2 regions of the Halomonas sp. KM007 genome follow, and region 1 is predicted to be linked to the other one. Evidence: predicted binding sites of a transcription regulator. Region 1 holds the regulator's gene; the other holds the start of a gene.
The links. The regulator LexA, encoded in region 1, represses DNA repair genes until DNA is damaged. The targets are predictions, from matches to a motif close to TACTGTNTANNTANACAGTA.
Positions count from the first base shown of each region.

Region 2: the regulator LexA is predicted to act here: its motif matches at 2,440-2,459, upstream of recN (DNA repair protein RecN).

Region 1 is NZ_CP136131.1:3,565,085-3,569,485, forward strand. It holds gene purU (formyltetrahydrofolate deformylase) at 202-1,056, shown strand; gene RVM27_RS16975 (energy-coupling factor ABC transporter permease) at 1,080-1,751, shown strand; gene lexA (transcriptional repressor LexA) at 1,786-2,463, opposite strand; gene RVM27_RS16985 (TetR/AcrR family transcriptional regulator) at 2,688-3,374, shown strand; gene RVM27_RS16990 (L,D-transpeptidase family protein) at 3,352-3,867, shown strand; gene nagZ (beta-hexosaminidase) at 3,951-4,401, shown strand, end outside.
Region 2 is NZ_CP136131.1:1,474,045-1,478,445, forward strand. It holds gene dnaK (molecular chaperone DnaK) at 1-1,531, opposite strand, end outside; gene grpE (nucleotide exchange factor GrpE) at 1,677-2,306, opposite strand; gene recN (DNA repair protein RecN) at 2,507-4,180, shown strand; gene fur (ferric iron uptake transcriptional regulator) at 4,331-4,401, opposite strand, start outside.

The DNA of each region.
Region 1 (4,401 bases):
TGGATGCATCGGTCATGAAAAGCCTGGGAAGTAATCTCTTAACTATACGGGAAGGGAGGGGCCTGTAACAATCATCGCGGCACTGCACCACACAGTGCTTGGTTGCAGCGCTTGCGTTACACTAGTGCGCCTGGTGAGGCTTGCCTGTCGGCAGGTAAGTCCCTGGCGAACGTGCCGTTACATACGCAAGAGTGTTCATTGATGTCTCATTATTACCGTTTAGTTGTGTCGTGCCCGGATCAGGTGGGCATCGTGGCGCGTGTTTCCAGCTTCATTGCCCAGCAGGGCGGCTCGATTACCGAGGCCAGCCAGCACTCCGACCTGGAGACGGGTCGCTTTTTCATGCGTTACGAAATTCTCGCCGATTCATTGGGCATGTCGGCCGAGGCGCTGCGCACGGCGTTCGAACCCGTCGCCGCCGAATTCGATATGCAGTGGTCACTGGTGGACACCCAGAAGCGCCGCCGCGTGGTATTGATGGTTTCCCGGGAATCCCACTGCCTGGTGGATCTGCTGTATCGCTGGCAGGCAGGCGAGCTGGATTGCGATATCGTCAGCGTCATTTCCAATCATGACGACATGCGTTCGCTCACCGAGTGGTACGGCATTCCTTATCACCACGTGCCGGTGGACCCAGCCAACAAGCAGGCGGCTTTCGAGCAGGTACAAACCCAGATCGATGCGGCACGGGCCGACTGTGTCGTGTTGGCGCGGTACATGCAGATACTACCCCCCTCGCTGTGCGAGCGCTATGCCGGGCGCGTCATCAATATTCATCACAGCTTCTTGCCCTCCTTTGCCGGGGCAAAGCCTTACCACCAGGCTTACGAGCGTGGCGTCAAGCTGATCGGTGCCACCTGCCATTACGTAACCGAAGAGCTGGATGCGGGGCCCATCATCGAGCAGGATATCCATCGGGTAAGCCACTGCCATACGCCCACCGACCTGGTGCGCTTTGGCCGTGATGTGGAAAAAGCCGTGCTGGCCCGCGGCCTGCGCTGGCATCTGGAAGATCGCGTATTGATTCACGGTAACAAGACCGTCGTGTTCAGCTAACTCGCCCACCGGGGAGGGGCGCCATGTCCTTTGCACAAAGCGTGCTGGCCATCTGGGCACTGCTGGCTACCTGGCTGGTGTCGGCAGGTGCGCTGGGGTGGGTGCTTTGGCAGCGCCCCTGGCAGCCGCTGCTGGAAGATACCGGTTTGCAGCATCGCTGGATGGCCGCGACGCTTGCCGTGATGCTGATGTGGCAGCTGCGGGCCCAGGCGGTCGATTGGTTGACCCTGCATCTGGTGTTCACGGTGCTGATGACGTTGGTGTTCAAGGTGCCCCTGGCCTTGATCAGCAACCTGCTGCTCAACGTGGCGATGGTGGTGATCGGGCGCAATGCCTGGGAGCTGTTGGGGCCCAACGTGTTGGTGACGGGACTGGTGCCCGCCGTGATCACGGGGGTGGTATGGCGTATCGTGGATCGCCGCTTGCCGGACAACCTGATGGTGTTTCTGTTTGCCTGCGGTTTTTTCGGTGCTGCGCTGGCCACGCTAGGAGGCGGGCTGGCGGCCGTGGGGCTGATTCTGGTGGCGGGCACCGACCCTGAAGCGATCTATCTGGCTCAGGAGTATGCCCGCTTTTTACCCTTGCTGATGCCCTCGGAAGCCTTCATCACGGGCATGCTGCTGAGTATCTTGCTGGTCTACCACCCGCACTGGGTCGCCACGTTCAACGATCATCGTTACATCGATATGCAGTAGGCGGTGGCTTGGTCCAGTGTCCTAGCCCAGTATTTTAACCCAGTGCCTGGCCGTTGCCACCTCGGATGACGCCTACCCCGACGCCTTCGATATCCAGCTGTTGAGTTCTCAGGTCGATTTCGATGGGGGCGAAGTCTTCGTTCTCGGCGAGCAGCGTGACGTGATGCCCCTGGCGTTTAAAACGCTTGACCGTGACCTCGTCCTCCAGGCGCGCGACGACGATCTGACCGTCACGCACGCGGTCGGTACGATGCACCGCCAGCAGATCGCCTTCCAGAATACCCACATCCTTCATCGACAGGCCGCGAACTCGCAGCAGATAGTCGGCCTTGGGGGTGAAGTACTCTGCAGGGAGCGGGCAGTAACGGTCGATATGCTCCGCTGCCAGAATGGGACTGCCTGCCGCGACTTCGCCAATGACCGGCAGCCCGTTGGGCGTGGCATCGTTGGCGGCGCTGGTAGGCTCGGCTGCCGGGGGCGTGGCGTCGAGCGGTTCCTGGTTGGGCAGGCGAATGCCGCGTGACGTATTGCGAATGATGCGAATGGCACCTTTGCGCTCCAGTGCGCGCAGATGCTCTTCAGCAGCGTTGGGGGAACGAAAGCCCAGCGCCTTGGCGATTTCGGCGCGGGTAGGGGGGTAGCCAAGCTCGCCCATGGTCTTCACGATAAAATCATATACATGCTGCTGGCGTGCGGTGAGTGGGCGTGACATATCAGACTCCAAACAGTGAAAAGACAGTCGCTACATGTCCGTAAAATCAGTATGTGTTTAAGTATACAGTATGTTGCTCTGTCCAGTACATGATGAGTTGCAATCCGTACCGGGGCACGCGGCCTGAACCTCGAGCGGGATAATCGTTTGAGCCAGCAGGGGGAATGGCATACTATTCGCCAACGCGATCGCCATGTTTTAAACACCTGTTTTGGGAGGGCGCTATGGCCCAGTCGGATACGGTCACACGTATTTTGGATACGGCAGAGGTGCTCTTTGCAGAGCGGGGGTTTGCCGAAACATCACTGCGCAATATCACCAGTAAAGCGCGGGTCAACCTTGCTGCCGTCAATTATCACTTCGGGTCGAAGAAAGCGCTGATACAGGCGGTATTTGCCCGTTACCTGGACCCGTTCTCCGAACGCTTCCATACTGCGCTGGACGAGCTGGAAGCGCGCTACGAAGGCCAGGCCATTCCTCTGGAGGTGCTGCTGGAAACCATGGCCACCACCGTGCTGGCCGTGCCTGCCGAGCGCCATAGCCTGAAAGTGTTCATGCGGCTGCTGGGGCTGGCTTACAGCCAGGCGCAAGGACACCTGCGTCGCTATATTCAGCAGCAGTATGGTGATGTCTTCACGCGCTTCACGGAGTTGGTGCGCCGGGCAACGCCCGAGCTGCCAGATGCCGAGCGCTTCTGGCGGCTGCACTTCATGCTGGGCACGGTAATTTTCACTCTGTCTGGCCTGGATGCACTGCGCGATATCGCCGCCAAGGATTATCAGGAGCAGGTAACGGTACGCGACTTGATCCGACGCCTGCGCCCCGTCGTGGTGGCGGCCATGAGCGCGCCAATGCCGTTGCCTGCAGCAACCGTGGATGAGAAGCCTCATGCAAACGCCCAGGTTGGCTGATCTGCCGCCCGTTGAAGGTGGCTGGATGGAAATCGACACCCAGGCCCAACGCCTGCGCTGGTGGCAGGGGCGCGAGCTAAAGCACGAATGCGCTGTTTCCACGGGCAAAGCCGGTGTGGGGCAAGAGGAGGGCAGTGGCTGTACGCCACTGGGCTGGCACTATGTGCGGGCAGCCATTGGCGATGGGCTACCCGAGGATGCGGTCTTTCGGGGGCGTCGTTGGACCGGAGAGGTCTACTCTGCCGATTTGGCGGTCGAGTTCCCCGAGCGCGACTGGATCTTGACCCGCATACTGTGGCTATGTGGCCTGGAGCGCGGTATCAATCGCGGCGGCCGTGTCGATTCCCAGCGTCGCTACATCTACCTGCACGGTACTCCCCCTGACCAGCCCATGGGCCTTGCTGCTTCTCACGGCTGTGTGCGTCTACGTAATGCCGACCTGCTCTGGCTTTTCAAACGGGCTGTGCCGGGTACGCCAGTATGGCTGCATTGACGTTGTCCCCGCTGGCATACTCCACATTTTGAAAGATCACACGGGTGGTCTAGAATGACGCCCTTTTTCCTGGACCCAGTACGATGACTCAACCTCTAGGCCCGGTCATGCTCGACCTGGAAGGCCAGACCCTGACCAAGGAAGACCAGCGCCTGCTGAAGAATCCCGCGGTAGGTGGCGTGATTCTGTTTGCTCGTAACGTGGAAAGCGCCACCCAAGTGCGGGAGCTGTGTGACAGCATTCGTCGTGTGCGTGGCGACCTGCTATTGGCCGTCGACCAAGAGGGCGGCCGGGTTCAGCGTATCCGGCAAGGCGTGACGCGCCTGCCGCCCATGGCTCGGATTGGCGACGTGTTTGCCCATGATCAGTCGGTAGGGCTGGCGCTGGCCAAAGATACCGGCTGGCTGCTGGGCATGGAAATGGCCGCCTGTGGCCTGGACATCAGCTTTGCCCCCGTGCTGGACGTGGACAGCGGTATTTCCAGCGTGATCGGGGAGCGCAGCTTCAGCCGCGACCCTCAGCACGTCGCCTTGC
Region 2 (4,401 bases), 1.6 Mb from region 1:
CTTCGTCCGTCAGGCCGCTGGACGCCTTGATCACGATGGACTGCTCTTTGCCCGTCGCCTTGTCCTTGGCCGACACGTTCAGGATACCGTTGGCATCCAGATCGAAAGCCACTTCGATTTGCGGTACGCCACGCGGTGCCGGCGGAATGTCGGAGAGGTCGAAACGACCCAGCGACTTGTTCTGCGACACTTGCTTGCGCTCGCCCTGCACGACGTGAATGGTCACCGCCGTCTGGTTGTCATCCGCCGTCGAGAAGGTTTGAGTCTTCTTGGTGGGGATGGTGGTGTTCTTGTCGATCAGCGGCGTCATGACGCCACCCATGGTTTCGATACCCAGGGTCAACGGCGTGACGTCCAGCAGCAGAACGTCTTTCACGTCGCCGCCCAGTACGCCACCCTGAATCGCGGCACCTACGGCGACGGCTTCATCGGGGTTGACGTCTTTACGGGCTTCTTTACCGAAGAAGTCTGCCGCTTTCTTCTGAACCATCGGCATGCGGGTCTGGCCGCCGACCAGGATCACTTCGTCGATTTCAGACGCGGACAGGCCAGCATCTTTCAGAGCCGTTTTGCATGGCTCGAGAGAGCGCTGCACCAAGTCTTCTACCAGCGACTCCAGCTTGGCACGAGTCACCTTGACGTTCAGGTGTTTCGGGCCTGTGTTGTCTGCCGTGATATACGGCAGGTTGACGTCGGTCTGCTGAGCGCTGGAAAGCTCGATCTTGGCTTTCTCGGCGGCTTCCTTCAGACGCTGCATGGCCAGGTTGTCGCCCGACAGGTTGATGCCGCTGTCGGTTTTGAACTGGTCGACCAGATAGTTGATCAGCGCCAGGTCGAAATCTTCACCGCCCAGGAAGGTGTCACCGTTGGTGGCCAGTACTTCGAACTGGGTTTCACCATCGACATCGGCGACTTCGATGATGGAGATATCGAAGGTACCGCCGCCCAGGTCGTAGACCGCGATGGTCTTGTCACCACGAGACTTGTCCATGCCGTAGGCAAGCGCTGCGGCAGTCGGCTCGTTGATGATGCGCTTGACGTCCAGACCGGCAATACGGCCCGCATCTTTGGTGGCCTGACGCTGGCTGTCGTTGAAGTAGGCCGGAACGGTGATGACCGCTTCGGTCACCGGCTCGCCAAGGTAGTCTTCGGCGGTCTTCTTCATCTTCTTCAGCACTTCGGCGCTGACCTGCGGGGGAGCCATCTTCTTGCCTTTGACTTCTACCCACGCGTCACCGTTGTCGGCTTCGGCAATCTTGTACGGCACCATCTTGATGTCTTTTTGCACGACGTCGTCCTTGAAACGACGACCGATCAGACGCTTGATGGCGTAAAGGGTGTTTTCCGGGTTGGTCACGGCTTGGCGCTTGGCCGCCTGACCGACCAGCGTTTCGCCGTCATCGGTGTAGGCAATGATGGAAGGCGTGGTACGACCGCCTTCGGCGTTTTCAATGACTTTAGCGCTATCACCATCGAGCACGGCCACACAAGAGTTAGTGGTGCCCAGGTCGATTCCAATAATGCGTCCCATAGCAAAAACCTCGAATTCAGTTGTTACAAAACTAAAAAATTTGTTCTTTAAACAAGTTGCGGGCTTATCCCGCGGGGTTGACCTTTATTTGGGGGCCGCTTGCCGCATTTCAAGGGCTTTTTTTGCGGCAATGCGTCAACGCGGCTTAATTCGCTTTTTGGCTGACCACGACCATGGCAGGACGCACGAGGCGGCCGTTCAACAGATAGCCTTTCTGCATCACCTCCATCACGGTGTTGGGGTCGAGCTCTGGGTTCGGCACCATCGCCATGGCTTCATGCACCTGTGGATCGAAGGGCTCGCCCTGAGGCTCGATGCTTTCGACGCCAAACTTACTCAGCACGTCGAGCTGCATCTTGAGGGTCATGGAGACACCTTCGCGATGCGCCTCGGACGCATCGTCCTGCATGCTTTCCAGCGCTTTCTCCAAGCTATCCACCACGGGCAGCAGCTCTTTGACAAACTTCTCTAGGGCAAACTTGCGCGCCTTTTCGGCTTCTTGCTCCGCCCGGCGGCGAACATTCTGAGCTTCGGCAGCAGCCCGCAGCGCTTGGTCTTTGGCTTCCGCCAGGCTCTGCTCGAGTTCTTCTACCTGAGCGGCCAGCACGTCGGCTTCGGGGCTACCAGCGCTATCTTTCAGCGGTGCATCGTCATCGATCAGCCCTTCCAGCTCGCCTTCTACCAGGCGCTCTTCTGCCGTTGGCTCCGTGACTTCGGCTTCCTGCTCCTGACGCGCCAGCTCTTCATCCAACGGGGTTTGCGGTTCTTTAGCCATGCCTTGCTCCTGAAATACGTAGCGGTGCCGTTGGCGGCCACCTGAGTTGATTCGCGGGATTTAGACCACGGATGAAAGCTATATGGGGGCCATCAAAGCCATCTCAAGAGGGGCATTGAAGTGAGTTATCGACTACTGTATAAAACAACAATTATTGGATAAGCATCCAGCACTCGGGATGCACCGCCTCAGGAGGCCTCATGCTGACACAGCTAGCGATCCAGGATTACGCGATTGTTGACCGCCTTGAACTCGACCTCAGCCGTGGCATGACCGCCATCACGGGGGAAACCGGGGCGGGTAAATCCATCTTGCTGGGCGCGCTGGGGCTCTGCCTGGGCGAGCGTGCCGACGCAGGCAGCGTGCGCCACGGCTGCGAGCGCACCGACCTTTCCGCCCGCTTCGACATTCAACACCTGCCCGCCGCCATCGAGTGGCTGCAGGCCCGGGAACTGCCTACCGACGAGTGCCTGTTACGCCGCGTCGTTACCGCCAGCGGGCGCTCCAAAGCATGGATCAACGGCCACCCGGCCACCATTGCCGACCTGAAATCCCTGGGCGAGCAGCTGATTCAAATTCATGGCCAGCATGCCCACCAAGCCTTAATGCGCGAAGAAACGCATTTGGCGCTACTGGATGACTACGCCGGTTTACGCGAACGCAGCCACCAGCTTGCTGAAACATTCCGTGAGTGGCGCAACGTTCGCCGTCGGCTGAAAAAGCTCAGCGAAGAGGGCAGCGAAGTAGAAGCCAAACGCCAGCTGCTGCGCTATCAGGTTGAAGAACTCGATCAGCTAGGCTTGGCAGAAGGAGAGCTGCAAACCCTCGAAGAGGAGCAGCACACGCTGGCCCACGCCGAAGAAACACTGCGCGAAACCCAGTTTGCCGCCGACTGCTGTGAAAGCGATGAAGGCGGTGCGCTGTCGCTACTCAACCAGGCCTACTCCCACCTCAGCGCCCTACCCGGCAGCGATAAAGGCACGCTTGCCAATACGCTCACCATGCTCAGCGACGCCCGCATTCAGGTAGAAGAGGCCGCCAGCGAGCTGCACCGCTTAGCCAGCACCACTGAATTAGATCCTGAGCGCTTGGCATGGGTGGAAGAGCGCATGGGCGATGTACACCGCATTGCCCGCAAGCACCACGTCGCCCCAGAGGAGATTTGCGCGCTGCACGCCCAGCTCAAACAGGAAGTGGCACAGTTGGAAGCCAGCGACGATGATTTAGAAGCTCTCAGCAGTCAAGTGGCCGAGTACCGCGAGCGTTACCGCAGCGAAGCCAAACAGCTCACCGAAGCACGCCAAAAGGCTGCTGTTCGCTTGGGCAAAGAGGTGCAGCAGCAGTTGGCCTTCCTGGCCATGGGCAAAGCACGTTTCGACGTGGACGTCACCCCACGCGAAACGCCTTCCCCCGAGGGCTTGGACCATGTGCAATTCCTGATCAGCGCCAACCCGGGCCAACCCGCCCGGCCGCTCACCAAAGTCGCTTCCGGTGGCGAGCTGTCGCGCATTAGCTTGGCCATTCAAGTAGTGGCAGCTTCGCATTCGACGATTCCAAGCCTAGTGTTTGATGAGGTCGACGTGGGTATCTCAGGGGCAACGGCGGAAATCGTCGGCCAACTGCTACGTAAACTAGGCGAAAACGGCCAGGTAATGACCGTAACCCACCTGCCTCAAGTGGCTGCCCAGGCGCACCAGCATCTGCACATCGAAAAGCGCGCCAAGCGAGACACCACGCTCACCCACATGGCGCTGCTGGACGAACGCGGCCGGATTAGCGAGCTGGCGAGGATGCTGGGCGGCGTGACACTTTCCGACCAGACCCTGGCCCATGCACGTGAGATGCTTCACGCCAGCCAGCGCCCTCCTCACTAAGTTCAACCAAACTCAACCAAGCCCACGCCAAGCCTTTGCCCTTCGCCGGGCGAAGGCAGCGCTTCGGCCATCACGCGACCTACAAAAACGCCCCTGAGGCGCCAGATGAACTACTCTGGCACCCCAAGGGCGTTTTCATGTGGCAGCGGACTACTTGCGGTTCGTGGGGCCACTGTCCTGGCGCGTGACGTCCGACCCACGGGGGCGTACGTACAGCACCA